Linked DNA regions of Mastigocladopsis repens PCC 10914. The protein of the gene in region 2 interacts with the protein of the main gene of each other region in a pairwise test. Links are inferred from orthologs where the notes say so. Each region holds a gene or a part of one and is shown on either strand. Other genes may lie near its edges.

Region 1 (6,729 bases), 5.1 Mb from region 2 along the record:
GTAACAATAAAGCCTCTGTGGGGTTACTAGATGCAACTGGTGTTTGGATACCTCTGGAAAAATATACATCACTCAATCCCAGCTTAAGATTACCCAGTCTCAAGGTTGTTGGCTCGCCAGAGCAGTACCGCCCCTATTGGACTCAACTTTATCAAGCTCTTAGCCAGAGTTCTGTTAACGTCATGGAAATTGATTTTCATGATCCAACAAATTTAATTTTGAAAACAGAACTGGGAAACATACATCTTGGGGCACCAAGTTCCCTATTGCTAGAAAAAATTAAGGTAATGGCACAAATGCGCCATTTACCAGCAAAACTCAATCCTAATCAAATAGAGTACATTGATCTGAAAAATCCAGACCTTCCATTAGTACAAATGAACCAAAAAAATAACAACTTAACTCCCTAACTCCCTAAAAAGATTTGGTGTATTTGATGTATAAAACACACTTAATTAATAAAGAAGTTTTATGCTAATAAATATACAATTTTTTTGTATTTTAGTAACCCAAGTAAAAATCGGCCTTAACTTCTAATTAAAATGGGAGGAATAATCATAAAAACTTCTATTTGGGAGTAGAAGCAAAGCTTATTGTTACCCTAACATCTAATGATGGGGTGCAAGATGTTAGACAATTTGATGATGGCGTCTGGGTTGGAAAACGCTTGTTGCCTGCTTAGCATTCGACTGAAGGCACACCCGATAGCCGTAAGGCGTGGCGTCAGCCATAGGGGTTTTCCTCCGCTGGTGACTGCTGAAAAGCTCTCCCGGCATAAAGCAAGTGGCGTCAGGTAACTGGCGTTGGCGCAACCTCTGGGGAGGAGATACCCGTAAGCGCAGAGCGCACACTAGGTGTTGGCGCAGCCTGTCCTCCGGACTTACGCCGTAAGGCGTGGCGTCAGCCATAGGGGTTAGCCCGACCTAGCCAACTACGTTCACCATATCTCCTGCGGAGACGCTACGCGAACGCAAAGCGTGTCCTTGGAACATAGGTGTGCCCAAGGTATACCCAAAGAGCTTGCCATAGGTAAAATCCTGCTGCAACGAGCGTGGAGGATAGTGCAACCCAAAGGCAGAGGCGGCTTCCAGTCGATTCCTCTAGACGCCCATAAATAATTGTAGTAGCGCAGAGTAAAACTCTTCTTGAGGCAAAGGTAGACTTTTTCGGTTGTAAAGTGTCCCTTCTATAGAGGCGAACCTAACAACAACCCAACTAGGGTGTACCATTACTTAACCAACAATTTCTTAATTATCTGCAGTTTAGAGATAGGTAAGTAGAAGATCAATTTTGTCTCTTAAATGGTAAATACTATTGCCCAAATCTTTGTAACAGACGAGACGCACCACGATGCGTCTTTACAAGTTATGCAATTATTTCAGGATCTTGTGTACAGAATTTCTTGTTTTCAGCACTTGTGTATACGTAATCACTTAAAATTACTCCGAGGGAGCGATTTTGAAGGAGGAAAGAATTGGTTTTACCAGTGGTTGGGATATTTATATCATTTAAATTTATACCATAAATCTATGTGTGGGGCGGATAGCGAAAAAAAACCAGTGGCCCCAGTTGTAAAATGAATATCCCATGTCAGTCACTAGCCCAAACACGGAGATATTATTGGGGATACCAACGGTGTACTGAGCCAAATCAGCAAAATAGCAGTGAAGATATTAATGTCTGGTGGAAGTTATACAGGTCGATTTTAGGTGAATATAGGTATACTTCACTAGAATTAGCTGTATGACTGGGTGCCTGAATGGTTTACCCAATAGCAAACTTTCGCACCTCCAATCCTCTTTGGGCTGGAAGTAGAAAGAACAATAAACAAAAATGCCATAGATTATGGCAGCGTCAGCGTCAAACTATAGTTGACTCCTAGGTGAATAACACCTTAAAAAGTCGTTTATCTACATGCTCGCAACTCCGATGACACTTGATAATAACCAAGGGCTTACCTATAAAAACTCCCAATCTCCCGGACAACAGGGGGTTTCGCTGGCAATCAACTCCACTAATCCCTTTAATAATGCTGGGATAAACTACGGACAAAATCACGATAGTAAGAAGATTCCCGGCGAAGAAACTCGAATGGGTGACATTGTTCCAGGTCGGGTCGCCAATATCAAAGTGATTGGCGTGGGTGGTGGCGGTAGCAATGCTGTTAACCGCATGATTGCTTCTGATGTGACAGGAGTGGAATTTTGGTCAATCAATACTGATGCCCAAGCGCTCACCTTGGCATCTGCTCCCTGTCGCTTGCAAATTGGACAGAAGCTAACACGGGGTTTAGGAGCTGGTGGCAATCCTGCTATTGGTCAAAAAGCAGCTGAGGAATCACGAGACGAGATTGCCAAAGCTTTAGAGGGTGCCGACTTAGTGTTTATCACCGCTGGTATGGGAGGGGGTACTGGTACTGGTGCAGCCCCTGTTGTTGCCGAAGTCGCAAAAGAAATGGGTGCTCTAACTGTGGGCGTGGTCACACGTCCATTTATCTTTGAGGGGCGTCGCCGCATCAGCCAAGCAGAGCAAGGCATTGAAGGTCTAAAAAGTAGGGTGGATACGCTCATCATCATCCCCAACAACAAACTGTTGGAAGTGATCCCAGAGCAGACGCCGATGCAAGAAGCTTTTCGTTATGCAGATGATGTGCTGCGCCAAGGGGTACAAGGTATTTCAGATATCATCACGATCCCTGGTTTGATCAACGTTGACTTTGCCGATGTGCGAGCTGTTATGGCGGATGCTGGCTCGGCGTTGATGGGGATCGGCATTGGTTCAGGAAAATCAAGAGCCAGAGAAGCGGCGATCGCTGCCATTTCTTCACCGTTATTAGAATGTTCCATTGAAGGCGCAAGAGGTGTTGTCTTTAACATTACTGGTGGCAGCGACCTCACTCTACATGAAGTGAATGCCGCTGCGGAAACAATTTATGAAGTCGTTGATCCCAACGCCAATATTATTTTTGGAGCGGTGATTGATGACAGGCTCCAAGGTGAGGTAAGACTTACCGTAATTGCCACGGGATTTACAGGTGAAGCACAAGCCGCACCAACCCAAAACGCTAACCAACCACGGGTTGTCTCCCCACAACAAACAAGACGACCAATGCCACAGCCACCAGCGGCTCATCCTCCAACGCCTGTTGCGGAACCTAAAGAAAAACCAGGATTGGATATACCGGATTTTCTACGCAACCGACGTACACCTCGTAATTAAGAAATGATGAATTATGAATACAATCAGGCTGAAAAATTTTATACGACTCATCATCCACAACTTATAATTGGAGGGTTTTGCCATCTACTGGGGTGAGCAGTATTGTTATCCCTGATGATTCCAACACGTAACTAAACTCGTTTAGGTCACTGACAGACTAAATTAATTTGGGCTAGAGTTCGCTTCTTTGGATATCCGCCACTGCATTTGGTACAAAAAAGCGGGGGCGGAAAGTTTTCACGGTTCTACCTGACCAGGGTGAATGTCGATTCCTGGTACTTCTGTAATTTCCAACTTGTTTGCAACCATATAGGTTTGCCAGGGTGCTTGGGAAATTACACGGGTATAAGCCAAACTTCTAACTACTGGTGTTGCTACTGGTGAATCCATTCTCAGGATACTAGGGTCTAACTGTGCCAGTTTGGGTTTATGGCAATGGTTGTGATTGATCATTTTTTTGCTTGCTCGATCCATTGAATGACCTGATGACCAAGGCGAGTGCCGTCTAGTCGGTCTATCTCGCGCACTCCGGTGGGACTGGTGACGTTAACTTCGGTAAGATAACCACCTATTACATCGATACCGACAAAAATTAAGCCATCTTTACGTAGATCTGCGGCTATTTGAGCGCAAATTTCATGTTCTCTTGGAGTGATTTCGGTTTGGGCAACTGTACCACCAGCAGCCATGTTATTGCGAAATTCACCATGGGCAGAAAGGCGGTTGACGGCGCCAATGGGTTCACTGTTGAGTAAAATAATCCGCTTGTCTCCCTCCTTCGCTTCTGGTAAATAGGTTTGTACCATAACTGGCATTCGACCTTGGAGGGTACTGAGTTCAACTATAGAGTTGAAGTTGCGATCGCCCGGTTCTAAAATTAAAATCCCTTCTCCTGCTTTGTTACCCAGTGGTTTGAGTACCGCTCTTTCCTTGGCTTCTACAAATTGCCGGATCAATTGCTTATCAGCGGTGACGAGGGTTTCTGGAATGACTTTGGTAAATTGGAGGGCATACATTTTTTCGTTTGCCGCTCGGATACCTGAAGGACTGTTAATGACCAAGGTTTTGTTTTGGTCAATGTAGTCCAGAATGTAGGTGGAGTAGAGATAAGGGACTGTGACTGGTGGATCTGTCCGCATGAAGACGGCATCCATTGTTTCCAGGCAAAGGGCGGTGCGATTGCTCAACTTGTACCAAGTATTCACCGCCAGGTAACGTCCTTCCACCAACTGCACTGGTACAAGTTCCACTCTTTCTAGGACTGCCCAAGCTTTCCCCTCTACGACACTAAGTAGATTGGCTTGAGTTACCCAAATTTCATGTCCTAAAATTTGCGCTGCTTCCATGAGAGCAACGCTGGTATCGTGACACGGGTCAAGCTGATGGATGGGATCAATAATAAAAGCCAGTTTCACGCTTTCTGCCTCAATTGCCAGGAAATTCCAAGGTTGTTCAATTTTGATTATCCCTTTAAGAGTTATGAGTTACTATTCCTAACTCCTCACTCTTAACTTTTTTCCTTGCTTTTCAGTCTTGACTTTTGCGTAAACCTAAACATTGTTGGTAGATGCTAGTAGCTCATCCAGCTTGCCTTGAGCTTCTAGAGCATAAATATCGTCACAACCACCAATGTGATGGTTGTTAATGAAAATTTGCGGCACAGAACGCCTGCCATTTGCTCTTCGAGCCATTTGACTGCGTGCAGCCTCATCTCCATCAATGCTGTATTCGCTGAAATTCACTCCCTTTCTCGTCAGCAAATTTTTGGCACGGATACAAAACGGGCAAGTTCTCCACGTGTAAATTTCTACTTTTGGAGCCATAACATCCTCAACTTTCATTAATGTTTCTTAATTTTAAGATAATGTTGTTGTTGGCTGTCGGTGCTTGTCCCGTCTTTGCTCATCCTTAATTAGGTGCTAACTGAATTGATACAAAAAGATAAAAAAGGTTCTGGCAGGGCTAACAAACAGCACCTTTATTTTCCTTTTTTTTGTATTTTATAACACTTATTCAAATCCGTATTTATAAAGTATCCACTCGTCCGCCTGCTATTCAAAGACAAGGTAATTCAAGGGAATACTTTACCTGTCATTATTATATGTCCTTATGGAATGAACTGATAATATTGCAGTAACAAAACCTATAACTTCAGGGATTCTACTGAGAATTTTTAAAGATTAGAAGTTATTACCAGCATCTACGGAGAATAATTGTGTAAATTTTTTAGCTCAGGCTAACCATGAGGGAGCCAAGCTTGTTGCTTAGATATTACTTGCGGAAATCAACACCCTCATTTGATTTAGTTTCACAAATGCCTACTGCTTGAAAAAACAGACCAGAAGTGCATAAGCACTTCTGGTTCCAAATTTCAGCCTAATAAATACTTAGCAGTGTTGTTTAGCTCTGGGGGAAATGCTTTTTGTTTTTTTCATGACTACCAACGCACCCACAGCAAATAAACCGAGGGCAGCACTTGTACCAGGCTCAGGCACCTGTTGAGTCTGATTATATGTTCCTCGACCTGTGCCACTGTCACCGTTGAAGCCGTTACCGTCAATACTTTGATAGCGTACGCCGAAGTTACCTAAAGCAAATGAGTTAACAGCATTCTCAAAAGCAAGGGTGAAGGAAAAGTTACCAATACCATCATTGGTACTAATACCTCCATTGCTTCCTCCCTGACAGGTATTGCCGTTGGTGAAGCATACATCAATATCACCAAATTGATTGGGGAATGAGCCGCTGCGATCATTGCTAAAAAGCCCAGATACCCTTGTGTTTCCGGAACCACTTGGATCTCCGATGCCTACTAAAGAAAGTTGATTAGTAGAATTCAAGTCAGAGTAAACGTTAAAACCCAAGGCAGAAGTTCTAGATGTAATGCCATCACTAGATGTGTTATCTAGAGCGACATCAAAAGTTGCCTCATTACCAGCGAAATTTTTCAACGTAAAGAGTGCTGTAGACGAGAGTCCAGAAACATTTTGCTCGTTCACATTCCCGTCAAAGTTAAACTGGAAAGTCTTACCAATATCGCTGGATGTGAACTCTAGAAGTGGTAAGGGTCTGGTTGAAGTTTTCGAACTGCCACCAGGACTGTTGCTTGTTGTGGTATCGCTACCGGAACTAGCACTATTTGAATTGCCGCCTTCATTATTGTTGCTACTGGAATTGTTGGTTGTTGTGGTACCGCTAGTATCAACTGTTTTGCCACTAGATTTAGCTGAAGCTGAGGGAGCAAAAGTTAGACAATAAAGTCCGACTAGAGATGCTGTAGATATTCCAAAAACTAATTTTGACAAACGCATAGACATCTTATTTTTTTCCTTTTATTTAGTAACCAAACATTCAAGAATCTTCTATATATATTCTGTTTGGCTGTTTCTCCAATTATCTTGCCTAGCCTTGGAAATCGCCTTATTTATGGGCACATTTTAGTCATATCTTTATTTATTTTGCTGTTGTATAATATCTTTATATTTCAGCTTTTTTATAGATAAAAAATAT
Region 2 (7,958 bases):
CTGAAGAATCCTACGTCCTGCAAACTGGAGATCCACCAGGCAAGGATGTGGGTTTTATTGACCCAAAAACCGGTAAATACCGTGCCGTTCCCTTAGAAATTCTTGCTCAAGGCGACAAAGAACCTACTTACGGCATTACCTTAGAGGATGCTGGTCGTTACACTGATTTACCAGTTCTGCCTTTCTCTGCTTTTGGTGCTGTGGCGCTGGCGCGTCCTGAACGTGAAGTGAACGGTGGTTCTTCGCAAATATTCTTCTTCCTGTTTGAACCAGAACTCACTCCAGCAGGACGCAACTTGTTGGATGGTCGCTACTCCGTTTTTGGCTATGTCACTGAAGGAAAAGAGGTTTTGGATGAACTGAAGGCGGGTGACAAAATTGAATCGGCAAAAGTCATTCAAGGGGCAGAAAATTTAGTTGAGCCGAACGTGGCATAAGTCGCTATCAGCTTACTGTACCAGTAGACGCCCTCTATGGGCCAATACCGTTCAGATAAGACCAAAACAGTTATCAGCACGGCAATGTAGAGACGCGCCATGGCGCGTCTCTACACCTCACCGAATCTCACCAAAAATCCTTAACTGAACCGTATTGCTCTATGAGCGTCTACAACAATGAACAATTAGCTTTTGTGATGATAGCTGATACCTTGAGTTACTGAGAAACCTGCGGCGAACATCTGCTTGAGGGTGCTGCACTCCCTTGCAATCGCCAATTCTAGAAAGGCGTGACGCAAATTGTGTTGGCGTTTCTCAATAAACCTATTATAGTTGACATAATATAAAACTCCTATACATCAATTTTTATTTAAGAAATTAAGTAATTTAACAATACAATTTGTAAATTATTAAAAATTAAGCCACCAATACAAATATTTAAAGCTAGGTTCAAGAAAGTTGGAAGTTTTGACGTAGTTTCTCTTCTAGATTAATATTATTATACATATGTGTTGTTTTATTGAAAGTTAGTTTTTTCATATTTTTATATAAAGAAGACAAGGCAAATTTGTATTACTTTAACAAAATATCTGCCCAATAATTTTGGATTCTGGTAATCATCATTGGTTCTTAACCTAAAACTCTATGTAGAAATGATAGCAAAATTACTTACTGTAGAGCAGCAAGTCCATTCACAATCAACTAGACGAATTTTGCTAATTGAAGACAATGATGTCAATAGAATGTTGCTGAGTGATTATCTCAGATACTGTAGATACTCTGTTCAAAGTTTGCCAGGAGCTTCTAATTTTTTTAGAACCATAGATAAGTTCAAACCAGAACTAATATTACTAGACTTAAAATTACCGGATGTTGATGGTTATTCGCTACTAGAACAAATCCAGCAGAAACCAGATCTTTCAAAGATACCTGTTATCGTAGTTTCAGCCTTTGCTTTCAAAGCAGATCAGGAAAGAGCCATGAGATTAGGGGCTTGTCGCTACTTTGTTAAACCCGTCAATCTCACGAATCTTATCCTAGCAATTGAAGAAGAGCTTGCTGGTCTTCAACTATAAACTCTACTAAGCATACAATTATTCCAGGTTTTGCGTATTAATATACTCTTCAACAGTTTGACTTAGGCTTTGTACATAACTGCCAAGCAGGGAAATCGTATTTTGTACTTGCGCTAATAGCAGAATTGCTGTTTGTAGCTCATTTAGAGCTTCATCCATGTTGTTACGATACTGGGACTCAAATTCTTGTAAATTCATTCTTGACTCCGATAATCAATAAATCTAATCCATTTAACATGAATGTAAATCATAAAGTTCCTTGGAGAAATCCGTTAAACCTCTTAAGATTTTATGCTTACTTGTAGCTAGAGAATATTCGTAATATTCCTGCTTCTAAACCAGGAAGTATAATAATTTCATATAAGTAAGTAGATATTTTTGATAAGATAGAAAAATGAAAATATTGTTAAATAAGTAAGAAGATAAAAGCAAATGAAGCAAGATAAATAAATAAAAGAAGCAAGAGTAAATTTTAAATAAAGTGGTTTATAAAAGAAAAATTAACTTAGGGTAGCTATCTTGAATGTAAACGTAAATACATCAAACGAGTGTGGAAATTACCCCTAATTCACTGTTGACTAAGAGCTAAAGAATCAAACTAGGTGACTTCCCATTGGGAAAATGTGAAATCAAGAAAAAATAACAGTAAATTTACTTAAAATAGATATAGGTAAATTTGTAAAATTACCAAACACTGGTTGTGACAACATCTGCTCAAACAGTACCACTAGTCAAAGATCCAGAACGCCTGGAGCGCCGACTACAAGAAATTCCGCCGGAACCAGGAGTTTATTTGATGCGGGATGGAAGCGATCGCATCATATATATAGGTAAATCGCGGAAGTTGCGATCGCGTGTTCGTTCCTATTTCCGAGACTCCCAAAGACTAAGCGAACGTATCGCCACGATGGTTAAGCAGGTGACAGAAATTGAATTCATTGTCACCGATACCGAAGCGGAAGCTTTGGCGCTGGAAGCAAACCTCATTAAGCAGCACCAACCCTATTTCAACGTCCTGCTTAAGGATGATAAAAAATATCCTTACGTTTGCATTACATGGTCAGAAGATTATCCGCGTATTTTTATCACTCGTAAACGTCAATTAGGGAAAGAAAAAGATAAATTCTACGGACCTTATACCGATTCTCGGCTGTTGCGGGAGATATTGCGCTTGTGCAAGCGGATCTTCCCTTTGCGACAACGTCCTCAACCGCTGTTCAAAGACCGTCCTTGCTTGAATTATGATTTGGGACGCTGTCCGGGTGTGTGTCAAAAGCTGATTTCACCAGAGGAATACCGCAAAATCGTGCAAAAAATAGCGATGGTTTTCCAAGGTCGAACTCAGGAACTCATAGACATCCTAACCGAGCAAATGCACAAAGTAGCAGAAGAACTGAACTTTGAGTCAGCAGCACGCATTCGCGACCAAATTGCTGGGTTAAAGTCGCTGACTGCTGACCAAAAAGTCTCTTTACCAGATGATACAGTGTCCCGCGATGCGATCGCCCTTGCAGGGGACGAACAACTCGCCTGTATTCAATTATTCCAGATTCGCGCTGGGCAATTGGTAGGACGCCTTGCTTTCGTCGCAGATGCTCATGCTGAACCTGGTGCTATCTTACAACGAGTGTTGGAGGAGCATTATCAAACTGCTGACTCGGTGGAAATTCCCGCAGAGATTTTGGTACAGCACGAATTGCCAGATGGGGAGATATTAGCGGATGTTTTGACTGGGCGCAAGGGAAGAAAAGTCACGATTTTGAATCCTCAGCGACAAGTCAAGGCAGAATTAATTGAGATGGTGGAGCGAAATGCTCAGTATGAATTGCAAAGAATGCAAAAATTGGGCGATCGCAATCAAGAAGCCATGCACGATTTAGCTACCATTCTCGATTTACCCGACTTACCCCACCGCATCGAAGGTTACGACATTTCCCACATCCAGGGTTCAAATGCAGTTGCTTCGCAAGTCGTGTTTGTTGACGGTTTACCCGCCAAGCAGCACTATCGCCATTACAAAATTAAAAATCCCACAGTCACAACGGGACACTCAGACGATTTTGCTTCTCTTGCTGAAGTTATCCAGCGTCGCTTTCGCAAGTATGCGGAAGATCCGCAATTACAGCGAGTGGGAAATCCCGATTGGCCCGACCTGGTTATGATAGATGGTGGTAAAGGTCAGTTATCATCGGTTTTCGCAGTCTTGCAAGACATGAATTTATTGGAAGATTTGCGAGTTGTGAGTTTGGCAAAACGGCGAGAAGAGATTTTTTTGCCGGGAGAGTCCGAACCACTGGAAACTGACGCAGAACAACCCGGAGTGCAACTTTTGCGGCGCTTGCGAGATGAAGCGCATCGTTTCGCCGTGAGTTTTCACCGACAACAGCGTAGTGATAAATTGAAGCGATCGCGTTTAGATGAAATTCCAGGCTTGGGACACCATCGACAAAAGCAGCTTTTAGGGCATTTTCGCTCAGTTGATTATATTCGGCAAGCGACACCCACACAGATTGCTGAAGTTCCGGGTATTGGTCCGCGTTTGGCGCAGGAAATTTACGATTATTTCCATCCTTCTTGAACACAGGTGAGAAGTCAGGAGTCAGGAGTCAAGAGTCAGGAGTCAGAAGTCAGGAGTAAAATTGGCTCTGTGCCTGGCTTTTAGACAAAGCGCGTTGTACTTCATTTAGTTGCAATCTGCTGTAGTTGATCACGCTAATCTCTATGATTTGAATTTTTCCTTAAATTTTATTATTAGAGTTTCATCCCATTATTAACAATAAACAAAGATTAATAAAAGCTAAAAATTCATATTTTTTTACTAAGACTAAAGGTAGAGTTAGTTTTTAACTCATACTTTTTAGATACGCCTGTGAGCTAATACTAATGGCCTATGGAGTTCGTCTGCGGAGGTTTACTCTCTAGAAAAGAGTAGACGCTCTGAAAGTAGAGACTTAGCATTTAAAACAAACTGAGTTGCCGTAGCTGCATAAAAACTACATAAAAAGGGGATGAGAGTTGCTATTATCCGAGAATTATTGGGCTTTTCCCTGTTTGTTGCCAATATCTCGCTTTGAGAAAGCTTCTATAGCTTCGGCTAACATAAAATACAAAGTTGATATGACTATAAACTAGCTAATCTCAAAGGCTTATTCATTGGGATCAGGATATTTATAATTTGATTTGAATTAGTAAAAACAATTTATATATCTTTAGCTGGATAGCAGCAAAGCTAAAAACGAGGATAATAAAAAAACATAATTGAGTATAAATACTCGAAAATGTGTTAATTTAAGAGATAATAATTTATCACTTGTTAAATACCTTTAATCTCAAAGATTTTCAGGTTTAATTTGCGTTTTTTCAAAAAAATCATGAAAAACAAGGATTTGAAAATGCAGTTAGTACAAAAAATTCGCTGCCCAAACTGCGGTAGCGAAGGTGAAAGGCACTATTTATCTCAAAGTCAACTGACTCGCACGCAATGCCCAATCTGTGACTACTTAATGATTAGTTGTATGCGTACTGGTAGAGTGATTGAGGCTTATGCCCCAGGTATTCATGCAACAAGGTAAAAGTTAAAAGTAACAAGGTAAAAGTAGGAGAGAAATCTTTCTTTTGCCTTTTTACTTTTTACTTGCTCTAAGTTGTCCACAAGCGGCATCAGCTTCTAAACCACGCGAGTAGCGAACACTAACTGCAATTTTTTGCTGCTTGAGGACGTTGACAAAAGCTTGAATTTGGTTTTGGTTGGGGCGTTTGTAGTCAGCTTCTGTAATGGGATTGTAAGGAATCAAATTGACGTGGCTTTGGAATCCCCGTAGACGTTGCGCCAGTTCTAATGCGTGTTTTGGTAGATCGTTGACACCAGCAAGAAGAATGTATTCAAAACTCACGCGGCGTCCAGTCATTTCCACATACTCCCGACATTCAGCAAGCAAATCTTCTATAGGATAGGAGTGGGCGCTAGGAATGAGTTGTTCGCGCAGTGCTTGGTTGGGAGCATGGAGACTCACAGCAAGAGTGACTTGCAACTGATGTTGAGCAAATTGACGAATGCGATCGCGTATTCCAACAGTAGAGACAGTCAGGTTGCGCTGTCCAATACCCACATCTTTATTTAAAGATTTAATGGCTCCTATCAGATTATCTGTATTCAACAACGGTTCACCCATCCCCATGAACACTACATGGCTCACTCGCTGCTGGAAATCTTCCTGAACCGTCAACACCTGATCGACAATTTCATGGCGAGCAAGATTGCGCTTGTAGCCTCCTTTACCAGTAGCGCAGAAATCACACGCCATTGGGCAACCAACTTGAGAAGAAACGCAAACTGTCAGGCGCTTTTCTGTGGGGATACCCACACATTCAACAATTTGACCATCTGCTAGTTGTAAAAGATATTTAACAGTGCCATCGGGGGCAACAGAGCGGTAATGTATAGTTGAGCGCCCGATGGGAATTTCTGCAAGTTCTGCACGCCACTGTTTGGGGAAGACAGAGATATCCGAGAGACTACGCACTCCCTTTTGATAGATCCACTCGTGCAGTTGCTTTCCCCTGTAAGCTGGTTGTCCCTGATCATGCACCCAAGCCGTTAACTCCTCCAAACCAGCGCCTAAAAGCGGTGGAATAGAGAAGTTTGGTTGTTGCGGAATATGACTAGTTTTGGGGGAAGGGAGTACAGAGACAGACTTAGCAGACATGGTAGTTCAGAAATTCGCCTTGGATCTTTATGGTAGGCGATTCCTGCTCTTGTTGCCTGGGTTTGTGATTGCGGTTTCCAACACTCAAACAATCAAAAAATTAACCGAAAGTTGTACCATTCCAGCCCCACATTGCGCCTTTGGCATCAGCAAACTCTATATAGATGCGATTTTGAGGCACACCCAGCGCTTTGTTAATCTCTTGGCAAAAGTCCTGACTCATCGCCTGGGTTTGGTCTGGCTTCATTGTACCGACACTCTTAATCTCAATGTAACATACTGGATCTGTCGTACCGCCAAATGTCATAGGAACTCCTGCTTCAAAAGCCGTCATCATATAGGATTCTGGCTTTCCTGTATGCCTGGCTAGTTTAGCTGATAGGCTTTTGAGCATTGCTTCAACTTCTTCTCCAAGAGGAGCGGATACAGAAGTTTGGACTTTAATTAAAGGCATAATAACAATTCAAAATTCTCAATTTTGATAGTATCAATTACCCAGTTAATTTTATTAAGCTGCACGAGTAAGTAGGTGGACTTAATTAAATGTAAGATAAAACTTTTGTTCGTAGTGAGCGATTTATCGCTCTGTATAAGATTTTAAAGGGCTAAAGCCCTGACGCGCGAGTTTTTATTTAATTAAGCCCTTCTACTTACTTCCCCCACTCCTCATCACTGATCATGAGATGAGCGAAACAGATGAGTGTGTTCGGGATGATATAAACGAGAGCGTGCTGATGCTTGCGAGAGTGCAGGGCTGATGACATAAAGTGTGGTGCGAATCAGCTTTTCTTGGTGAGTACAATCTGCCATTTGATTGAGGGGAACAACCCTGATTTTTTCATCACTCCACCCTAATCGATAGCAAATTGCCACTGGCGTTTGGGCTGAATAGTGTTCTAAGAGTTTGGCTTGGGCATCTTCAACATGACGCGCACTCAGATATAAACATAGACTAGCTTGATGGGCTGCAAGCGTTGCTAATTCTTCTGTTTGGGGAACTTCTGTGCGTCCGCTGATGCGCGTCAGTATGATTGTTTGGACTAAACCGGGAACAGTGAGTTCTACTTTGAGTTTGGCGGCTGCGGCTTGAAAAGCGCTGATACCTGGTATGACTTCAAAGGGAATTTCTGCCTCTGCCAAAACGTGCATTTGCTCGTGGATAGCACTGTAAAGACTAGGGTCGCCAGAATGGAGACGCACAACAGATTTGTGCGATCGCACTCGTTCTATCATGACTGGTAAAATCTCTTCTAAAGTCTTGTTCGCAGTGGGAATAATCTCCGCATCTTCGCGGCAAAACTGTAAAATCTGTTGGGGTACTAAGGAATCAGCAAATAAAATCACATCGGCACGTTGGAGCAGTTTTTGCGCCTTGAGTGTCAACAAATCGGGATCTCCAGGTCCTGCACCCACGATATACACAGCAGGTTCTAAAGCTTTATAAGTTATTTTTGTACTCATTAGCTTAGTAAATTCACGCATACGCGAACACACATCAATTCCTCAAAAAATTTTTTTGGCATTTTCTTCAGTATCTTTCCGGATACAACCCCTCCTTCTAGAAAAATGTAGTGGTAGATGCACCCTGGTTAAGCCCTAGACAAAGCTCTGGGGCATTTTTTATTTTTGAGTCAAGGGTCAACAGTTAAGATTTCCCCTTGTTCCCCCACTCCCCCCACCTCCCCATTGCCCCATGTACCTAGGGTGTGGAAGTGACATCCGGTAAAGGGCGTTTAGCT

Evidence for each region. The genes of interacting proteins can lie anywhere in the genome.
Region 1: the proteins of rlmN (region 2) and ftsZ interact in binary tests that used the Escherichia coli proteins (3 or more experiments, as listed by UniProt). The link is inferred for Mastigocladopsis repens PCC 10914 from one-to-one orthologs.

The regions. Positions count from the first base shown.
Region 1 is NZ_JH992901.1:284,757-291,485, forward strand. The notes cover bases 1,201-4,074. They hold ftsZ (cell division protein FtsZ), read left to right. Parts: upstream 1,201-1,929; coding sequence 1,930-3,219; downstream 3,220-4,074. Other genes in these bases: MAS10914_RS0103375 (hypothetical protein), read right to left, coding at 3,457-3,672; gshB (glutathione synthase), read right to left, coding at 3,669-4,074. In the rest of the region: MAS10914_RS0103355 (cell division protein FtsQ/DivIB), read left to right, coding at 1-410; MAS10914_RS33880 (hypothetical protein), read right to left, coding at 630-908; more of gshB, read right to left, coding at 4,075-4,634; grxC (glutaredoxin 3), read right to left, coding at 4,770-5,042; MAS10914_RS31970 (cistern family PEP-CTERM protein), read right to left, coding at 5,607-6,536. UniProt on the Escherichia coli protein: Essential cell division protein that forms a contractile ring structure (Z ring) at the future cell division site. The regulation of the ring assembly controls the timing and the location of cell division.
Region 2 is NZ_JH992901.1:5,421,356-5,429,313, reverse strand. Bases 4,179-7,022 are described here. They hold rlmN (23S rRNA (adenine(2503)-C(2))-methyltransferase RlmN), read right to left. Parts: upstream 6,220-7,022; coding sequence 5,137-6,219; downstream 4,179-5,136. Other genes in these bases: cobM (precorrin-4 C(11)-methyltransferase), read right to left, coding at 6,889-7,022; MAS10914_RS0126105 (phenylpyruvate tautomerase MIF-related protein), read right to left, coding at 6,320-6,673; MAS10914_RS35955 (replication restart DNA helicase PriA), read left to right, coding at 4,906-5,085. Outside these bases: MAS10914_RS0126130 (peptidylprolyl isomerase), read left to right, coding at 1-437; MAS10914_RS0126125 (response regulator), read left to right, coding at 1,091-1,513; MAS10914_RS0126120 (hypothetical protein), read right to left, coding at 1,532-1,711; excinuclease ABC subunit UvrC, read left to right, coding at 2,214-4,091; more of cobM, read right to left, coding at 7,023-7,701; lgt (prolipoprotein diacylglyceryl transferase), read right to left, coding at 7,919-7,958.